3 regions of the Streptomyces sp. NPDC019224 genome follow, and region 3 is predicted to be linked to each of the others. Evidence: riboswitches for the same ligand, from Rfam matches in the RefSeq annotation. Region 3 holds a riboswitch; each other region holds the start of a gene.
What was found. A riboswitch is a leader RNA that binds a small molecule or an ion and turns the genes downstream of it on or off. The one in region 3 is predicted to bind cyclic di-AMP.

Region 1 (2,253 bases), on a different contig from region 3:
CGGCGTGGCCGCCGTGGTGGGGCTCGCGGGCACCGCGGTGACGGACAGCTGGCTCGGCGCCCTCACCGGCGACTGGTGGGCCGAGGCCGGATCGATCGCCCTGACCGTGCTCGCCATCGGCGCGCCGGTGGCGGGGCTCGCCGCCCTGATCGGGGCACCGGGCATCGGCATCGGCGCCCTGCTCATGGTGTTCCTGGGCAACCCGTTCTCCGGAGTCACCAGCGCCCCCGAGCTCCTTCCCCGGCCGATCGGCGCGCTCGGTCAGCTGCTGCCGCCCGGCGCGGGCGGATCACTGCTGCGATCGGTGGCGTTCTTCGACGGCGCCGCGGCGGGCGGGGCGGCTCTGACGCTCGGCGCGTGGGCGGTGCTCGGACTGGCCGCCGTACTCATCGGCGGCCGCCGCGGGATCGCGGCGCCGGACACCTCGCCGGTCGCCGCCGGGCGGGAGCCCGTGCCGGCGGGCTGATCCTCCCGCACACCACCGTCGTGCGCCCCCGTCCCAGCGGACGGGGGCGCACGGTTGCGTACGAAGGGTCAGTCGTCCCGCCCGTGGTGCCCGCGATGCTCCGCGGCGATGCCGAAGCGGTGCCGTTCGCCGGGAGCGGACGGGGCGGCGCCGATCGAGGAGACCGAACGGGGACGCACTCGCGCTGATGCACCGGCGCGGTGAAACACACCTCCACAGCACCACGTTGACCCGGGCGCTCCGGGTGCTGGACGGCGAGCGGCGGGCGGCCCGGGTCACCCTGCCGCCGGCTCCCCCGAGTTGACGCACCCGGTCATGACGACACGCCCGACGGGTGCACAGGATTTCCTCGCTCGTTCGGCGTAGGCGTTCCCCCTCACGAGCGACGGCTCGATTTGCCTGTCCGTGATGCGCGCGGGGCGGCTTCCTCCGCGACGCCGCTGGTACCGGCATGGCCGCGGGAGCGGGGCAGGGCGGTGGAACGGCGCCTGTCCACCTGAACGGGCTATCCGTACCGGTCTTCACTTATGGCCGTTTCACCTCGGAAATCCGGCACGAGGTGAGTCAAGATCCCTGGGACGACAAGCCCCCGCCGCCGCGGCGGGGCGGTCCGGGCGGACGCCGAGTCCTGCCGCCGTCCGGATGCCTGGTCGACAGGAGTGGATCGGCAGGAGTGGAGGACCCGAGCACTACGGGACCGCCGGATCTCCGGCTGTCCCTCGGGGTGAAGCCGCCGCGCGCGGCCGGGCAACTTCGCCAGCCCGAACCCGACAGGTCATCCTTCACAGGCGGCTGACGAAGGGTTGCGCATGAGTGCGCAGGTTCATGTCCCGTCTCTGCTCGCCCGGGCCACGACGGCCTCGGTCATGACTCTCGCCGCCGTCGGCGGCACGCTGTTCGTCCCCGGCGCCGCGTCCGAGGCGCAGGCGGCCGGCCATGCGATGAAGGCGCTGAAGATCGCGGCGTCGAAGAAGGGGGCGCCCTATCGCTGGGGCGCCACCGGACCCGGCAGCTTCGACTGTTCGGGGCTGACGCTCTACTCGTTCAAGAAGGCCGGCAAGAAACTCCCCCGGACGGCCCAGCAGCAGTACAACAGGACCAGGCACATCTCGGCGTCCCAACGGCAACGAGGCGACCTGGTCTTCTTCCATTCCGGGCGCAGCGTCTACCACGTGGGCATCTACGCCGGCAGCGGGAGGATCTGGCACTCGCCGAAGGCCGGCGCCGTGGTCCGCCTGGAGAGGATCTGGACCAGGAGCGTCCACTACGGCCGGGTGAGCTGAGGCGTGCGCCTGCCGACCGGTCCCGGCCCGCCTCAGGGCTGGACGGGGACCTGCCACGGGAGGGCCACCCAGACGGTCTTGCCGCCGTCGGCGGTGGGTGTGACGGTCAGCCGGCCGCCGTACTCCTTGGCCAGCGAGCGGATGATGACCATGCCCCGCCCGTTGTCCTGCTGGACGGCGGCGGGCAGCCGCTGGGGCCGGCGGGGATGGCTGTCCGTCACACCGAGGCGCAGCTGCTCCTCCCGCTCCAGACGCAGGTCCACGGTGAAGGTGGGCGACTGTCCGAAGGTGTGCAGGACGGCGTTGGTGGCCAGCTCCGAGATGATGAGGCGCACGGTGTCGGCGGTCTCCGCGTCGTCGGGCAGGCCCCACTCCGCCAGGACCCGGGCCACGTACTTCCGGGCCGCGGAGACCGAGACCGGCTCGCTCGGCAGAGTGACACGTGCTTCTTGATGGTCTGCCATGGCGAGCCGTCCCTTTCCCACCCGGTACCGGGCCGGCGAG
Region 2 (2,253 bases), on a different contig from region 3:
ACGTTTCCACCGAGGCAGAGCGGGAAGACCTGGAGGCCGGACGGGCCGAGATTGCGCAGAGAAGTCATGGGTGGCACAACGGTCTCCGGCCACCCACATATTCCATGCCGTATACATCCGACCGAGGGCGGACCGGCAGCCCTGGCGTCGGGGGGTGTGCGTCAGGGCTGCCGGGGTTCGGAGGACCGCGAGGGGGGAACGGGCGGGGTTCGACGAGGGCCGCGGAGACCTCAGACGGTCATGCCGCGGGCGCGCAGCCAGGCCATCGGGTCGATGCCGGTGCCGTCCGGCGTGTGGACCTCCAGGTGGAGGTGCGGGCCGGTCACATTGCCGGTCGCGCCGACGCGGCCGATGGTGTCGCCGGTGGTGACCTTCTGGCCGACGGTGACACCGATCGAGGACTGGTGGCAGAACCACAGCTCGGTCCCGTCCTCCAGCTCCAGCACCGTGCGGTAGCCGTAGGAGCCGGACCAGCCGGCCGACTTGATGGTGCCGGTGTGGACGGCCTTGATCGGGGTACCGGTCGGCGCCGCGAAGTCGAGGCCCGTGTGGTAGCCGGAGGACCACATCGAGCCGGCCTCGCCGAACGTCGAGGTGATCGTGTACGAGGACGTGGGAATGGCGTAGCTGGCGGCGAGCTTGGCCAGGCGCAGGGCCTCGGCCTTCTTCTTCGCCTCCTCCTCCGCCTTCTTCTTCTCGGCGGCGGCCTTGGCCTCCGCCTCGTCCTGCTGCTTCTTCGCCTCGGCGGCGGCCTTCTCCGCCGCGGCCTTCTCCTCGGCGGCCTTGGCCTCGGCGTCGGCGGCGCCCTGCTGCTGCTCGGCCTGCTGGAGGATGCGGGCGCGCAGCGCCTCGCCGGCGTCCGTGGTGCCCTGCTCGGCCTCGGCGGTGGTGATGCCGGCGGTGGTCAGCGGGGCGGCAGCGACGGCGGGGGTTTCGGCCTCGGCCTCGGTCTCGTCGGAGAACAACGCCCCTACGCCGGGAAGGGACTTGGCGTCGGGGAGATTGTCCGCGATGGAATCGGGAAGAGAAATGGAGACCGGCGGTTTGCTCTGCGCGGTGGCCATGCCGCCCGCACCGACGGCCGCGATGACACCGACGCCGAGGACGGTGGAGCTACGGGCCAGACCATTGCGCTGCTTGGCGACACGGTGCTTGCCGCGGACGGGGCGGACGGACTCCTCCGTGGGGTTCCATTCCTCCCAGGCCCGCTCGGAGGCGGCCTCATCGGCGCGGAAGCCGCCGGTGGAACCGGTGTCGTAGCCGTTGCCCCGATCGGTCGCGTAGTCGCTCCCGTATTCCGGGATGTACGCGGTGCCGGGGCCGTTCGCGAAGTCGGCGCCGTACTCGGGCACGAACCGGGAGGGGGATTCGGGGGCAGGCTTGTTGGACGCCACGCGGGCGCACTCCTTTCCTTCCTTCTCGCCTACCGGGTTAGCTGACGGGTTCGGAGCAGGAAGGTCTCCTACGGGTCCCTCCGCCTCTCGTGAAGACAGAGATGCCCGATTCACCCCATATTGATGGTTCCCCGGTTCCCTTGCGGAATTCGGCGCTCGCGCACGGTGCCGCCACTGACGACGGCTGGGACAACCGCGCTGCGTTATCGAACGTTAATAGACAGACGGCTCCGATTCCAAGCCGTTCCCACTGATCGTTCACGTCTTTGGCCTGGACTTTGCGGGACGTAACCGGGCGGAATCGGGCGAGTTGACCGGCCCTCACCCCTTACCCGTTTTCTGACGTTGCGTCAAACGTTATGCGGAGCGACGCCTTTCAGTTACGCAGGGTGGCACCCGGCTTGACGAGCTTCACCGTCCTGCGCCGGTCGGGCCCGCCCTTCGTCGGCCGCGTGACCGCGAGCAGCGCCATGTCGTCCGTCAACTCGCCTCCCGCATGCAGCCGTACGTCCTCGGTCAGCGCGGACAGCAGCTCCTCGGGCCCGGGAAAGAGGCGCCCGCGCAGCCGCTCCGCCGGCTCGTAGAAGACCCCGTCGGCGTCGCGTGCCTCGGACAGGCCGTCCGTGTAGAGCAGGAGCGTCCCGCCGGCCGGCAGCTCCCACTCGTCCGAGCGGTCCGGCCGCGCACCCAGGCCCATGCCCAGCGGCAGCGCCGGCTCCGAGGGCGCCAGGGCCTCCACCGCCCCGCCCCCGTGCAGCAGCAGCGGATCGGGGTGGCCGCGGTTCACGATCCGCACCGACCCACCGCCCGGCGGGATCTCCGCCAGCACGGCGGTGACGAACTCCTCGAACGCGTCGAA
Region 3 (2,253 bases):
ACGACGTCGATGGACGGCACGAGGCATCTCCTTCTGGGATATGACGCTGGTTGTGCAGGGTCACTTTGGCCTTGCGACAAGAGCCTAACCGGCCCGGCCGTCTGCGTCGGCCGACCGCCCGCCCCCTGGGACGAAAAAGGACCCAAGAGCGGGCATACCGGTGCGAACTGCCAGATATTTACTGACCAGTAACTACAACAGTTGAACGATCGGGACCGGTCGGCGGCCGAACGGAAGCAGCCGGGAAGCGGTCACCACCGAACGCGGCGTGCCCCGGCCCGGCAACGCACGGGGGGAGGGTGCGCGCCGGGCCGGGGCGGCCTGAGCGATCAGCGAGGAGGGATCGCGGCTACTTCGTCAGGTGGAGCTGCTGACCCGGGTAGATCAGGTCGGCGTCCTCGACGATGTCCTTGTTCAGCTTGAACAGCTGCTCCCAGCCGCCCTTGACGTCGTGCTCGGCGGCGATCCCGCTCAGCGAGTCACCGGCGACGACCTTGTACTCGCCGTCACCCTTGGCGACCTTCTCGCCGGTCGGGGTGGTGACCGTCTTCTTCGGGGCGTCCGAGCGGTCCGAACGGTTGGTGGCGGGGGCCTCGGTGCGCTCGGCCTGCTTCGGGGCGGCCTCCTGCTTCGGAGCGGCCTCCTGCTTCGGAGCGGCCTCCTGCTTCGCGGCACCGGAGCCGGTGTCGACGCCCGGGTCGACACCGTCGTTGGTCAGGTTGCCGGCGCCTGCGCAGCCCCAGGCGCCCGGACCCTGCATGTCGAGGAGCTTCTCGGCGGTGGCGATCTGCTGGGCCTTGGTGGCCAGGTCCGCGCGGGGCGCGTACTGCGTACCGCCGGCGGCGGCCCAGCTGGACTGGGAGAACTGCAGGCCGCCGTAGTAGCCGTTGCCGGTGTTGATGGACCAGTTGCCACCGGATTCGCACTGGGCGACGGCGTCCCACGTGGCGACGGAGGCGGCGGAGGCGCCGGTCGCGCCCATCAGCGGCACGGCGACGGCGGCACCGGCGACACCGGCGAGCGTGGCGATACGGACGACCCTGGACGGGCGGCGGTGCTTGTTGCCCTTGCTGTTGAGCAGCATCGAGACTTCTCCTCACCGACGCCTGCGAGGTGAGCTGTCGGGTTCGGGCCAAGTGAGTTGCCCGGCCGCGCTCCTGGCGCGGCTTCACCCCTAGCCGGTCCTGATGCGTCTCCCGACGATCCGGCCCAGCGCCTACCTGGGTCCCCCGCTCCTGCCTACGGCGCTTTCGCGTCTGTTCCCTCCGACCGACGGCAGGATTCGGCGTGACGGTCGACGGGGCCCGCGGTGCGAGCGGCTCCGACGGTAATCACACCCAACCCTCATATTCAAAGATGGACATACCGGATAATCATGCCGCACGAGCATCCGATGAACCCTCATTTGTGCAGGTCGGAACGGATGCGGCAGGACCTCCCGGACAAGAAGCGACAGTTCACGCGAAGAGACCCATGTCTCACTCGATCAGAAGTGGGACATGGGCCTCATAAACCCCCAAACCTCAGGGGCTCTCAGCTACTCGTCGGGCCGCTCTCAGCGGGCGTCCTGGCCGGGCTGGGGGTTCTGGCCGTCCAGGTCGGGGCCGGGCTCGGGGTTCTGGCCGTCCAGGCCGAGGTCGAGGTCCTGACCGGGCAGGATGAGGTCCGGGTCGGACCCCACCTCGGCCTTGTTCGCCTCGTACAGCTCGGGCCAGCCGCCCGGCAGGTCCTGCGCGTCGGCGATCGCCCAGAGGTTGTCGCCCGGCCGGACGGTGTACGTGTCGTCAGCCGGCCGCGCCGCGCCGTCGCGTGCCTCACCGTCACCCCGCGAGGCGTGCCGCCCCATGTCGCGGCCGCCCTCCGCCCCGGTGGTCTCGTCGGCGGCCGGGGCGCCCCGGTGCTTGCCGCCCTTCTCCCGCGCACCGTCCGACGCGCCGGCGGACAGGCCGGACGAACCGGAGGGGTCGGCGGCCGGAGCGGTGGAGGCGCCTGCGGAGGACCCGGCGGACGGGGAGGCGGACGCACCGGCCCCGGCGCCCTTGCCCGCGGACTTCTCCGCGCTCCCGCCCGCGTGCTCGCCCTTGCTCTCGGCGGCACCCTTGGCGGCGGCCGTCCCGCCGGCCGCCTCGTCCGAGGAGGTGGCGGACGAGCCCGACGAGGCGTCGTCCACCGGATCGGCGCCGAGCCCGGCGTCCAGGCCCGCTTCCGCGCTCCGGGGGGGCGCGTCGGAGTCCTCGCCGCCCGGGTCGACGT

Region 1: another riboswitch for cyclic di-AMP. It lies ahead of ABZ564_RS19350 (C40 family peptidase); the one in region 3 lies ahead of ABZ564_RS14920 (transglycosylase family protein).
Region 2: another riboswitch for cyclic di-AMP. It lies ahead of ABZ564_RS03825 (M23 family metallopeptidase); the one in region 3 lies ahead of ABZ564_RS14920 (transglycosylase family protein).

What each region holds. Positions count from the first base shown of each region.
Region 1 is NZ_JBEYCF010000028.1:43,130-45,382, forward strand. Features, by position in the region: gene ABZ564_RS19340 (ABC transporter permease) at 1-466, shown strand, start outside; partial or broken gene ABZ564_RS19345 (prevent-host-death protein) at 535-633, opposite strand; cyclic di-AMP (ydaO/yuaA leader) riboswitch at 1,076-1,272, shown strand; gene ABZ564_RS19350 (C40 family peptidase) at 1,276-1,749, shown strand; gene ABZ564_RS19355 (ATP-binding protein) at 1,782-2,213, opposite strand.
Region 2 is NZ_JBEYCF010000004.1:22,925-25,177, forward strand. Features, by position in the region: gene ABZ564_RS03820 (aldo/keto reductase) at 1-68, opposite strand, end outside; gene ABZ564_RS03825 (M23 family metallopeptidase) at 231-1,394, opposite strand; cyclic di-AMP (ydaO/yuaA leader) riboswitch at 1,406-1,559, opposite strand; gene ABZ564_RS03830 (PP2C family protein-serine/threonine phosphatase) at 1,771-2,253, opposite strand, start outside.
Region 3 is NZ_JBEYCF010000019.1:25,638-27,890, reverse strand. Features, by position in the region: gene eno (phosphopyruvate hydratase) at 1-20, opposite strand, end outside; gene ABZ564_RS14920 (transglycosylase family protein) at 350-1,084, opposite strand; cyclic di-AMP (ydaO/yuaA leader) riboswitch at 1,089-1,257, opposite strand; gene ABZ564_RS14915 (transglycosylase family protein) at 1,556-2,253, opposite strand, start outside.